3 regions of the Exiguobacterium sp. s95 genome follow, and region 1 is predicted to be linked to each of the others. Evidence: predicted binding sites of a transcription regulator. Region 1 holds the regulator's gene; each other region holds the start of a gene.

Region 1 (3,281 bases):
CAAGCGAAAGACCGATGACGACTACGAGGAGACCGACGATCAATGGATTGAGTCCGTCTGCAAACGTATTCGCTCCAAGCGCCAAGATACCAAAGACGAGAACGAATGTCCCGATGATCTCAGATACTAAGTTTGATCCCGTATGACGGATTGCTGGACCTGTCGCGAAGACACCGAGTTTTGCGGCTTGATCTTCTGTCGCTTCAAAATGTTTCATGTAATGAAGCCAAACGAGTACTGCGCCAAGGAATGCTCCGACAAGTTGAGCAGCGATATAGATAGGTACATCTGCCCACGGTAAGTCAGAATTGAGCGCGAGCGACAAAGTAACCGCTGGGTTCAAGTGGGCACCACTGGATGCCGCGACGTAAACACCGGTCATAACGGCGAGACCCCAAGCGAGCGTGATGACAATCCAGCCACCATTTTCAGACTTGGTTTTCTTCAGAACGACACCGGCGACGACGCCATCCCCGAGTAGGACGAGAATCAATGTTCCCATCATCTCACTAATAAAATTACTCATGCAAAAACCCTCCCTTTGGATTAAAGCGAATAATGCCTTTCTATTTAAACCTAACCCGAATTGATAACGTTTTCAATACAAATAATTGAAATATAGGAATCGAAATTTTCAATATTTAGGTTTAAAAAAATTAGAATTGGATAATAAAAAGACTTTTTCCATGATTGAATGGAAAAAGTCAGGATCGACGTTTTTTTCGTTTCTTTTTAGGGCGGAACCAACTACTCGTATGATCAAGGATGATATGAATCGTACTTGCGGTCATCACACCGATAATAAAAGCAGGCATGACGTCAATCAATGAGTCGACCGTGCTTGCTTGGATGATTTCACTATAGAAGGCTAAAAAGAGTAGCGGAATCAATAAAGCGGCACTGTAGAGTAGGCGGATGACATCTCCGATGATTAAGCCATGCGACCAGATGGAGCGGTGCGGCATAATTTTAACGTATGGCATCCAAAGGACACGCAAAGGGCCAAAACGATAGTAAGGTTCCGATTTTAAGTCTAAGTCGGGCGAAAGCCATAAGGTCCCGACGGCGATTCCGACAGCGGTCGGGAGCCAATCCGTTTGGTTCGTTGCGACCGAATAAACAACATATCCCGTTAGGGCAACGGAGTTGACCGTATCATGTACATTTCCAGAAGGCATGAAAAAAGACCAGCTTAGCTGGTCCCTCTCTTAGTGAATCGTCCGGTAAACGCCGATGACCTTGCCAAGAATCGACACGTTATCGAAATACATCGGGTCCATCGAGTCATTTTCTGGTTGAAGACGTACCTGTTGATCTTCTAAGAAGAACCGTTTGACTGTCGCTTCACTATCTTCGGTCATCGCAACGACAATCTCCCCGTTTTCTGCTGTGTTTTGTTGACGCACGATAACACGATCGCCATCAAGAATACCTGCATTAATCATCGATTCGCCATCAATCGTCAACATAAAGACGGTTTCATTTCCTACATAATGTGCAGGGAGTGGGAAATGCTCTTCTATGTTTTCAATCGCAGTGATCGGAAGTCCGGCAGTTACCTTGCCGATAACGGGGACATGGACGATCGCTTCGTTGATTTCTTCAGGTTTATCAAGCAATATTTCAATCGCGCGTGGTTTCGTCGGGTCACGGCGAATCAGTCCACGTTTTTCTAGACGATCCAAATGACCGTGTACCGTTGAGCTTGAAGCAAGACCAACAGCTTCACCAATTTCGCGAACTGAAGGTGGATAGCCCTTTAACTTCACTTCAGCGATGATGTAGTCAAGGATTTCTTGTTGACGTTTAGACATTTTCCGCATACGAATTGCCACCTCTTTCCGGATTGGTTTTTTTAGGATTTAGGAATATATGTTTCTAGAATTACTATAACATAGAACAAATGAGCGCACAAACAATTGTTCGATGTTTTTGTATTGACCGAACACTGGTTCTGTGTTTATTATAGATTATGCGAACAATTGTTCCGAGAACATTTATTCTAATAACCTATTTGGAGGGATTCATGATGATTCATTCTATTCGTACTCATGCCTTTTCAATTCTGTTTTATACGCTCAGTTTTGCTTTCATTCTTTTTCTTTTAACACCACGACCGGATGAAAAGGTCCACCGATTACTTACGGCGTCAGTCACGGTAGATGAGAACGTAACAGTCGAACAAGTAGCTGAAGTCTACAATGATGGTTCGATGACGAATCAAGAATACATCGACTGGCTGATCAAGAACAATGAGCTCGAAACAAAACATGTCATTTCGAAAGACAAAATCGTTGTACCAATCGCACAACAATGACAGAATATAAAAGTTGTTGAATGAACGAACAGGGGTGTGAGGTACGATGAAAGTAGTAATCTACTGTCGCGTCTCGACGGAAAAAGAAGCACAAGAGAGCTCACTGGAGCGGCAAAGAGCAGAACTGTCGGGACTCGCTTTAACAAAAGGATTTGAAATCATAGATATCATCGTCGAAAAAGAAAGTGGCTATGATGTAGAGCGAGAAGGGATGTTGACCGTTCTTGATTATGTAACGCGTCATCTGGTGGAAGCGGTGCTCGTGACGGACGATACACGAATCGGACGAGGAAACGCCAAAATCGCGATTTTGCATACGTTCAAAAAACATGATGTCCAGTTGATGACGATGGAGTCAGACGGTGAATACCAACTGGCAGATGCGGAAGCGATGGTCCTCGAAATCGTTTCACTCGTTGAGGAATACCAGCGTAAGCTCCACAATGCAAAAATCGCACGCGGCATGCGACGGGCTGTCGATAATGGTTTTAGACCCGAACAAAATCTCAATCGGCAAGGCGAGAATGCCGGCCGCAGTCGAAAGGAAGTCCCGATTGAAGAAATCGTTCGATTACGTGAACTTGGTTTGACGTTTGCTGACATCGCGACGACCTTACGCGGCATGGGGCATGATATTTCGAAAGCGACGGTCAATCGGCGTTATCTTGAATATAAAGAAGTTGTCCAGTCTTATGAATGAAAGCAGGTGTTGTGTCATCTTGACGCGACAAACTTGCTTTTTTTTTTCGGGTCTTTTACAGTAAGGTTACTATTAAAGTGCTCCACGTTGAGTCAAAGAGAAAGAGGGATATTATGTTATCACAAGAACAACTCGATCGAATTAATGAACTTGCCAATAAATCAAAAGTCGAACCGTTAACGGAAGCTGAGACGGCGGAACAAAAAGAATTAAGAACGGCCTATTTAGAAGCATTTCGTGGTTCGTTCAAAAATCAAATGATGG
Region 2 (3,281 bases), on a different contig from region 1:
GACACCGTCGCTGCCGATCGGAGGCGAGATGTCGTTTACATTTAGCCTCGCGACGACGGAACCGCAAGTCCTGCGGATTGAATATGCGATTGATTATGTCAAAAAGCGGGGAATGAGTCAAAAGGTCTTTCGGATTAGTGAACGACAGGTGGCTTGACGGGAGACGTTTACAAAACGGCAATCGTTTCGGAACTTGACGACACGCGTCCACTATCCGGGGACGCATCGTGTGACCATCTTAATTAATGGGCAAGCTTACGCGACGGCAACGTTTGACGTGACAGGGGAGGAATGAAGATGAACGGACGCCATCCTGACTTTACGACGTCCCGTCTATTGATACAGGCGACAGATATGCAAGATGGATGTGACTGGGTGTTACGGGAACGACGCAGTAGACGAACTGTCGCGACGATTCACTTTCGGGAGCGGGAACTGACCTATCGGGCAGACGATGTCTTTGACATGGACGGTTATCTCAACGAAGCGTTGACAGTCATCACGGCCTATTTAGCACGGACATTATTGTTACCGTCCGTGACGGGCAGAGGCGGGGAAGCCGTCGTTTGGGAGAAGAGTGGATTTGAGAGAACGGATGACGGATTTTCGTTAGCCTTGACGCACTAAACGAAAAAGAGGACAATCCGCGTCGCAGACTGCGAACGGCTTGTCCTCTTTTTTTAAGGTTCCGAGATGCCGTTCGCGAGCAGCAGGAGATAAACCCAAATCACGAGCGGGAGCAACAGCATCAGAGTGGCAAGCAGGCTGAAGGTCTTGATGACAGTGTTTTTCAACCGGAGCGCAATCAGGAGTGACATCACATAGCCGACGCCGACGAGCGAATACAGACTGATCGGGACCCAAAGGCTCATATTCGGGAACGTCCGTCCGTTCAGCCCGAAGAACAGTAGGATGCTGACAATCAAGAGGATGAAAGTCAGGATCAGAGAGTGGTATTCGTTCCGGTGCGACTTCAAGCGGCATTCCCCTTTCATGACGTTACCTGACGGGTGTGTAAGACCAACCGAAGCGGGCACAGATTGCTTCGGCACTTGCAGCGGCAGAGCGTCCTTCCGTATCCAGGCGGAAGTAGTTCGGGTACGGCAGTTCTCCTGGCAGGGAGGACGTCCGGTAGCCGTCTGCCGTCTCGAGCAAGTCGTTTTCGGAAGCGGCGAGATCCCGTTTCGTAAACTTATGGGCAAGCCGGTTTTCCGTCTTGTTTCGCGCGAGACGTGTCGCGACGGATGCTTCGAGTTCGACGATATAGACGTCGGCACCCGCCTCTTCAAACAATGCGACCGTTTCCTCAATGAACTCAATCCCTCCGCCTTCGACCCCGAACAGGCAGAGGAACGTGAAGAGGACACCTTCGAGATCACTGATCGCCATCTCCTTGAACATCTCCCGGCGGATCAAGTCCTTCAGCCTGTGATGGGCGGGCTTTGAAAAGTCAAAATAGGGCAACAGCAAATCGATCGTCTGGTGGTTATGAAACAACTTCATCCCGGTCAACCGTTCGAGTTCCTGACCGATCGTCATTTTTCCGACCGCCTGCGGACCGAGCAATAAAACAAATTTCATCAAAAGACCCCGTTTCCTTTTTTTGTTAGATTACCATACCGGTTCAGCACGTTGGAGTTAGAACGTTTGTTCGTAAAATGATATAATGGAGATAACAACGGATGGCGTGTCACAACGAATGGAGGGTGTTCGGGCAGATGGAACATTGGAAGATGGTACAAGGATATGAAGGGAGTTATCAAGTGTCGACGTCGGGAAATGTTCGTTCGCTCGACCGGATTGTCGAGACGAGCCGTGGCGTCAAACAGCGGCGCACAGGTGTCCTCCTGCGTCCGCGCATCAATCAGGAAGGTTACCGGAAAGTGACGTTGTATCAGCACGGACGCGGTGAACGGTTTTACGTCGGCGAACTCGTCGCCCGGGCGTTTCTTGACCCGACTGCCTGCCAGGAGCGTCTCGTCCGGGCGGATCATGACCGGTTGAACGACCACATCGATAATCTGTCGGTCAAGCCTTCGCCGAGTCAAGCCTATGCTTCCTTGCTCGCTGAATTCGATCTGCTGTTGACGGACCATGTCGAATTGTCGGCGTGGCAGATTCGGGAGATCCGGCGGCGCTACCGGACGGGCGAAGCGTCGATTCGAAAGCTTGCGCTCGTGTACGGGGTGACTGAAAACCGGGTCCGCAATATCATCGATAAGAAAGAGGCACGGTATGTCATGTAGGCAGAAGGAAAGGGCAGTCCGAAGAAAATCGGTCTGCCCTTTTGGTTGAAAAAAAGTAAGGTGTCGTTAGCCGGCAAGTGGTAAGTACGGCGTGATTTGGCTCACCGTCAGTTGGAGGAGCTGTTGCGTTTCCTCTTTCGGTTCAGACGTGACGTAGATGATTAACGCAGCGGCGACGATTAAAAAGATGACGATGACGAGCCCGATGAAGAAAGGCATTTTACTTTTTCGTTTTTCTTCGTTCATGTCCACAGGTAGTTCCCCCTTTTACGAATTAACAGATGCATCTGTCATAATGATTCCCCTTTAAGAAAATGGAAAACCTGCAAAACGGCTAGAAAAAGGGTGCCGGTAAGACGATAAAGAAGATATAGACAGAAAAAGCTATTTTTTGAAGGGATGTCGATCGTCGTGTTGAGTCAGTTCAACCAGTTTCTATTAAACTTTTCCCTTTTGATTACGTCCCTGCTGTTCGCCTTCTTACCGATGCGCAACATCAAACGCATTTCACCGCACTCCTCAATCCGGATCCGACTTGCCGTCGGATTGATTGCAAGCGTGATCGGGGCACTGCTCGTCCTAAACAGTATCTCCTACGATGGAGCGAAGATTGATTTACGACTCGTCGCGCTCGTCACGGCGTATTATTACGGCGGCTGGATCAGTGGCGCATTGACGACGGTCGCCGTCATCGGGGCCCGTTTTCTCGTCACGCCACCCGGTGTCTACCAAGGTTTGATTCTCGCGACGCTGATTTGTCTTGCTTTACTCGTCACGGCAAGTATTTACCGTCGCTTTGCTGCCCAGACGTTCAAAGACTACCTTGTCCTACTGAGCATCGGGATCGGCTACAGCTTGCCGGCCCTGTACTTATTGACGGATACGTTCATTCGGTTTTTCGAGATGTCATTCGTCTACATCATCTTCAATCTTCTCGGAGGGTACGTGACGTTTCGTTTCCTGCAGGAGTTACGGAAACATTTCCAGTTCGTCCAAGCCCAGCAGGAGCTTGCCTTGACGGACAGTCTGACGAAT
Region 3 (3,281 bases), on a different contig from region 1:
AGCATCATATTCATGACCTTTTTTTCAATTGTCGTAAAGACGAAAACAAGTGCCGCCCCAAGTGCGGTCAAGCCCCATGTCATCATCCCGGCGAGTAATGCCTGGATCACGACGGGGAGTGAAGTAAACCATTCAAACATACAAACATTCCTTCTTTCAAATCATAATTCAAGAGATAAGTGCATTATTGAAGCCCACTGTCACTCCTACCCGTTTTCAATCCGAACTAGTCGCATCAGGGGAATTTCGATCGAATTTTGACTCCGGACGTACAGAAGTCCTCGTTCGCGCTCGATTCGTTCGATGAATCCGGTCAATGTGATATAGCTTCCTTCCTTATAATACGTGATTTCAAGTTCTTTTCCTTCCATTAATGCTTCTTCGAGGATGAATTGCCATGATTCTTGAAGTTGTTCATCGATGGGCGGTAGTGTTAAACGATGCGTATCTTTATAATAGTCGCGCAACAGTTGAATGTACTCCGGCATCAAAAACGGAATCCATTTTAAATTGCCACGGTCACGATACCGTGTCATTGCCGTCACCTCCCGGATGACCACCGACGAAGCGGAGGCGGCGCTTGGCGACACTTGTATCAAGAAAAGAAACAGCGAGGCGGATGGTTCCCTTCCCGTAACGGACGTTGACATGATCGATTGCCTTTAACAAGCGTTTGCGTTTCCAAACACGGGTATTGTCTTCGAACAACGACAGTTGCAGTGCACCTTGGTCGGGGACAAGTTGACCGAGCGAGACAGACAAAAAACGAATCGGTTCGTGTTCGAGCCAGTTCGGCTCGAACAGCTGAAGGATATGCCGCAGGATAATCCGTTCGTCTGAAGTCGGATAAGGGAGACGGAGTTGCTTTGAAAACCCTGCCCGGACGATATGTCTCGAGTAACGGACACCTAAGTGAACCGTCCATCCAAGTTGATTGGAAAAGCGGACGCGGGCTGCGACATCGCTTGTGAGCTCACTTAAGACCAGCCGAATCTGGTCGTATTCGTAATAATCACGCATTAGTGTCACGCCATGACCAACCGTCTTCTGTCGGGATGATGCCGGACGAAATAAAGCGGTCGGATCAATCGTCGTCGGAGATTGATCGATGCCCCATGCATGATGCCAAAGTTCGGCACCGATGACACCAAAACGTTCGTGTAGTGTTTCTAATGGTGCGGCCGCCAAATCGCCGATCGTCTCGATGCCTAATTGATTCAGATGGTGCTCCATTTGATGACCAATCCCCCACATCTTGCGAACGGGAAAGTCATGTAAGAGACGGGGGACATCAGCATAACCACAACGCGCAATGCCCTGTTTTTTCCCGAGTAAATCAAGGGCAAGTTTCGCGATGACGTTATTAGGACCAATCCCGATTCGGACGTGAATGCCGGTTTGTTCCAGGATGGCTGACTGTAATTGGTTAGCAGCTTCAAAATCCGTACCGAAGAGGTGCTCCGTTCCCGTCATGTCGATGAAACTTTCGTCAATCGAGTATACCCGGATTGCTTCCGGTGGTCCGAATTGATGGAGCACATCGAGGACACGAATCGACGTTTTCATGTAGCATAACATGCGTGGTTCGACGAGGTGAATCTGCTTTCGTTCCTTGTACGGGAGTTGTTCAATCTGGTAGAGACGACTTGCCGTTTTGATACCAAGCGTCTTCAAAGCAGGGCTCGCCGCTAAAATGACGGAGCCGCTCCGTTTTAAATCGGAAACGACGGCTAATTTTGTTGTTAATGGTGGTAGATTTCGGTAATGGCACTCGCAACTGGCATAAAAAGAGACACTATCCACGCAAAAAATACGTTGGTTTGGAAAGTCCGCATCAGAAGACACGAAAATCACTCCTTTTAGAACGTTTGTTCTTATTTTATTTATGTTGATTCTAGCACGGTCTCAAAGTGTCTCAAATCAAAAATTGAAAAAGAGTGTACATGTCATCACTTTTTAGAGCGCAGCATGACTTTAGAAATCATCCTCTTGAGTCATATTTAGGTAACAGGTTTGGTACACTAAGGACTGAGAAGAAGAAGGGTTGGGAGAGAATGAAGAAAAAACCGATGATCCATCTACCGGATGTCCCGAATAATTTAGCAGTCGAAACATTTGCAGAAATCGAAATCGATGATCCGTACTTGTATCAAATGCTGTATGAAAAAGAAACGTTACCCATCGAGCTGACGGAGCGGATCGATGCCAATCAAGTCTGTTTTCGGAATGTCTCATTTGCGGGGCTCGTGTTTGATCGCGCGTCATTTGAAAATGTCCGGTTTGAGCAGTGCGATTTGACGGGTTGCCAGTTCCGTGACAGTCGTTTTCATCGCGTTCTGTTTCAGGACTGCCGCCTGACGGGGGTTCAATTAGAAGAAACATCGCTTGATCATGTCACGGTAAAAGCATGCCAGGCGAATTACTTACAAGTGATTCGGACATCGCTCCGACAAGTAACGTTCGAGCAGACGGCGATGCGGGAGACACAATTCTTCGAAGGGAAACTCATCGATTTACGTTTTGAGGATGTTGAATTGATGGAAAGCCAGTGGGTTGAAACTCCGTTAAAAGGACTCGATTTGCGACAAGCGGACGTCTCGGGGATTACGATTGATCCACGCTTTTTGACAGGGGCGATCGTGACGGAAGGACAAGCAATCGCATTTGCCCGATTACTCGGTCTTGTCATTCCGCAAGAATGAACATGAAAAAACCGGACGCTGTTCCTCTTCCTTTTAGGGAAACGGAAAACGTCCGGTTTTTTTGTATTCATACGACTCTCGAAGGAGAGACTTAAAAGGAGAGCGTCTCGCCGTCGTCCGGAATCAAAAAGTGAGCGGAGAGATGATTTGCTGCTAAAAAGTCAGCGATCATATCGCGGCGGAGCAGGCAGTGATTGACAGCTTCGAGATGCGAGACGATGATCGTCGCTTCAGCCGCTGCCGCGTGGACCGCTAATAAATCACGTTCCGACATCGTGATCGGTTCACCGGTCTGGAACTGGGCGGCACCACTATTGACGACGATGACATCCGGTGCATAGGTATCAATCGCAGAATCGACGTCGTCACACCAAATCGTATCACCGGCGATATAGAGCGTCGGCTCATCGGGATGTGTAAAGACGAGACCGGATACGTGTCCCATCCGTTGTCCGATTTCGCCGACACCGTGTTGACCGTTCGTGCGGAAAACTTTGACATCACGGAGTGTCACACCCTGGTCGAACGGCTGAACGTCGGTGAAACCGGCTTCTTTAATGACAGAGGCGTCCGTCGCGT

The links. Region 1 encodes LexA, which represses DNA repair genes until DNA is damaged. Its sites were predicted from a motif close to CGAACATATGTTCG; they were not measured.
Region 2: a site for LexA is predicted at 1,641-1,654, ahead of KNP99_RS09860 (NUMOD4 domain-containing protein). Genes of this name have one in related genera too.
Region 3: a site for LexA is predicted at 1,862-1,875, ahead of KNP99_RS15515 (Y-family DNA polymerase). Genes of this name have one in related genera too.

Annotation. Positions count from the first base shown of each region.
Region 1 covers NZ_JACSMM010000001.1:51,699-54,979, forward strand. Annotated here, with positions in the region: gene KNP99_RS00255 (MIP/aquaporin family protein) at 1-526, opposite strand, end outside; gene KNP99_RS00260 (metal-binding protein) at 705-1,178, opposite strand; gene lexA (transcriptional repressor LexA) at 1,209-1,823, opposite strand; gene yneA (cell division suppressor protein YneA) at 2,030-2,317, shown strand; gene KNP99_RS00275 (YneB family resolvase-like protein) at 2,364-3,017, shown strand; gene KNP99_RS00280 (DUF896 domain-containing protein) at 3,131-3,281, shown strand, end outside.
Region 2 covers NZ_JACSMM010000005.1:6,287-9,567, forward strand. Annotated here, with positions in the region: gene KNP99_RS09840 (DNA alkylation repair protein) at 1-157, shown strand, start outside; gene KNP99_RS09845 (hypothetical protein) at 298-627, shown strand; gene KNP99_RS09850 (hypothetical protein) at 681-977, opposite strand; gene KNP99_RS09855 (DEAD/DEAH box helicase family protein) at 1,000-1,581, opposite strand; gene KNP99_RS09860 (NUMOD4 domain-containing protein) at 1,719-2,246, shown strand; gene KNP99_RS09865 (hypothetical protein) at 2,313-2,492, opposite strand; gene KNP99_RS09870 (GGDEF domain-containing protein) at 2,658-3,281, shown strand, end outside.
Region 3 covers NZ_JACSMM010000005.1:126,758-130,038, forward strand. Annotated here, with positions in the region: gene KNP99_RS10450 (ZIP family metal transporter) at 1-140, opposite strand, end outside; gene KNP99_RS10455 (YolD-like family protein) at 207-536, opposite strand; gene KNP99_RS15515 (Y-family DNA polymerase) at 520-1,845, opposite strand; gene KNP99_RS10465 (pentapeptide repeat-containing protein) at 2,055-2,702, shown strand; gene KNP99_RS10470 (MBL fold metallo-hydrolase) at 2,794-3,281, opposite strand, start outside.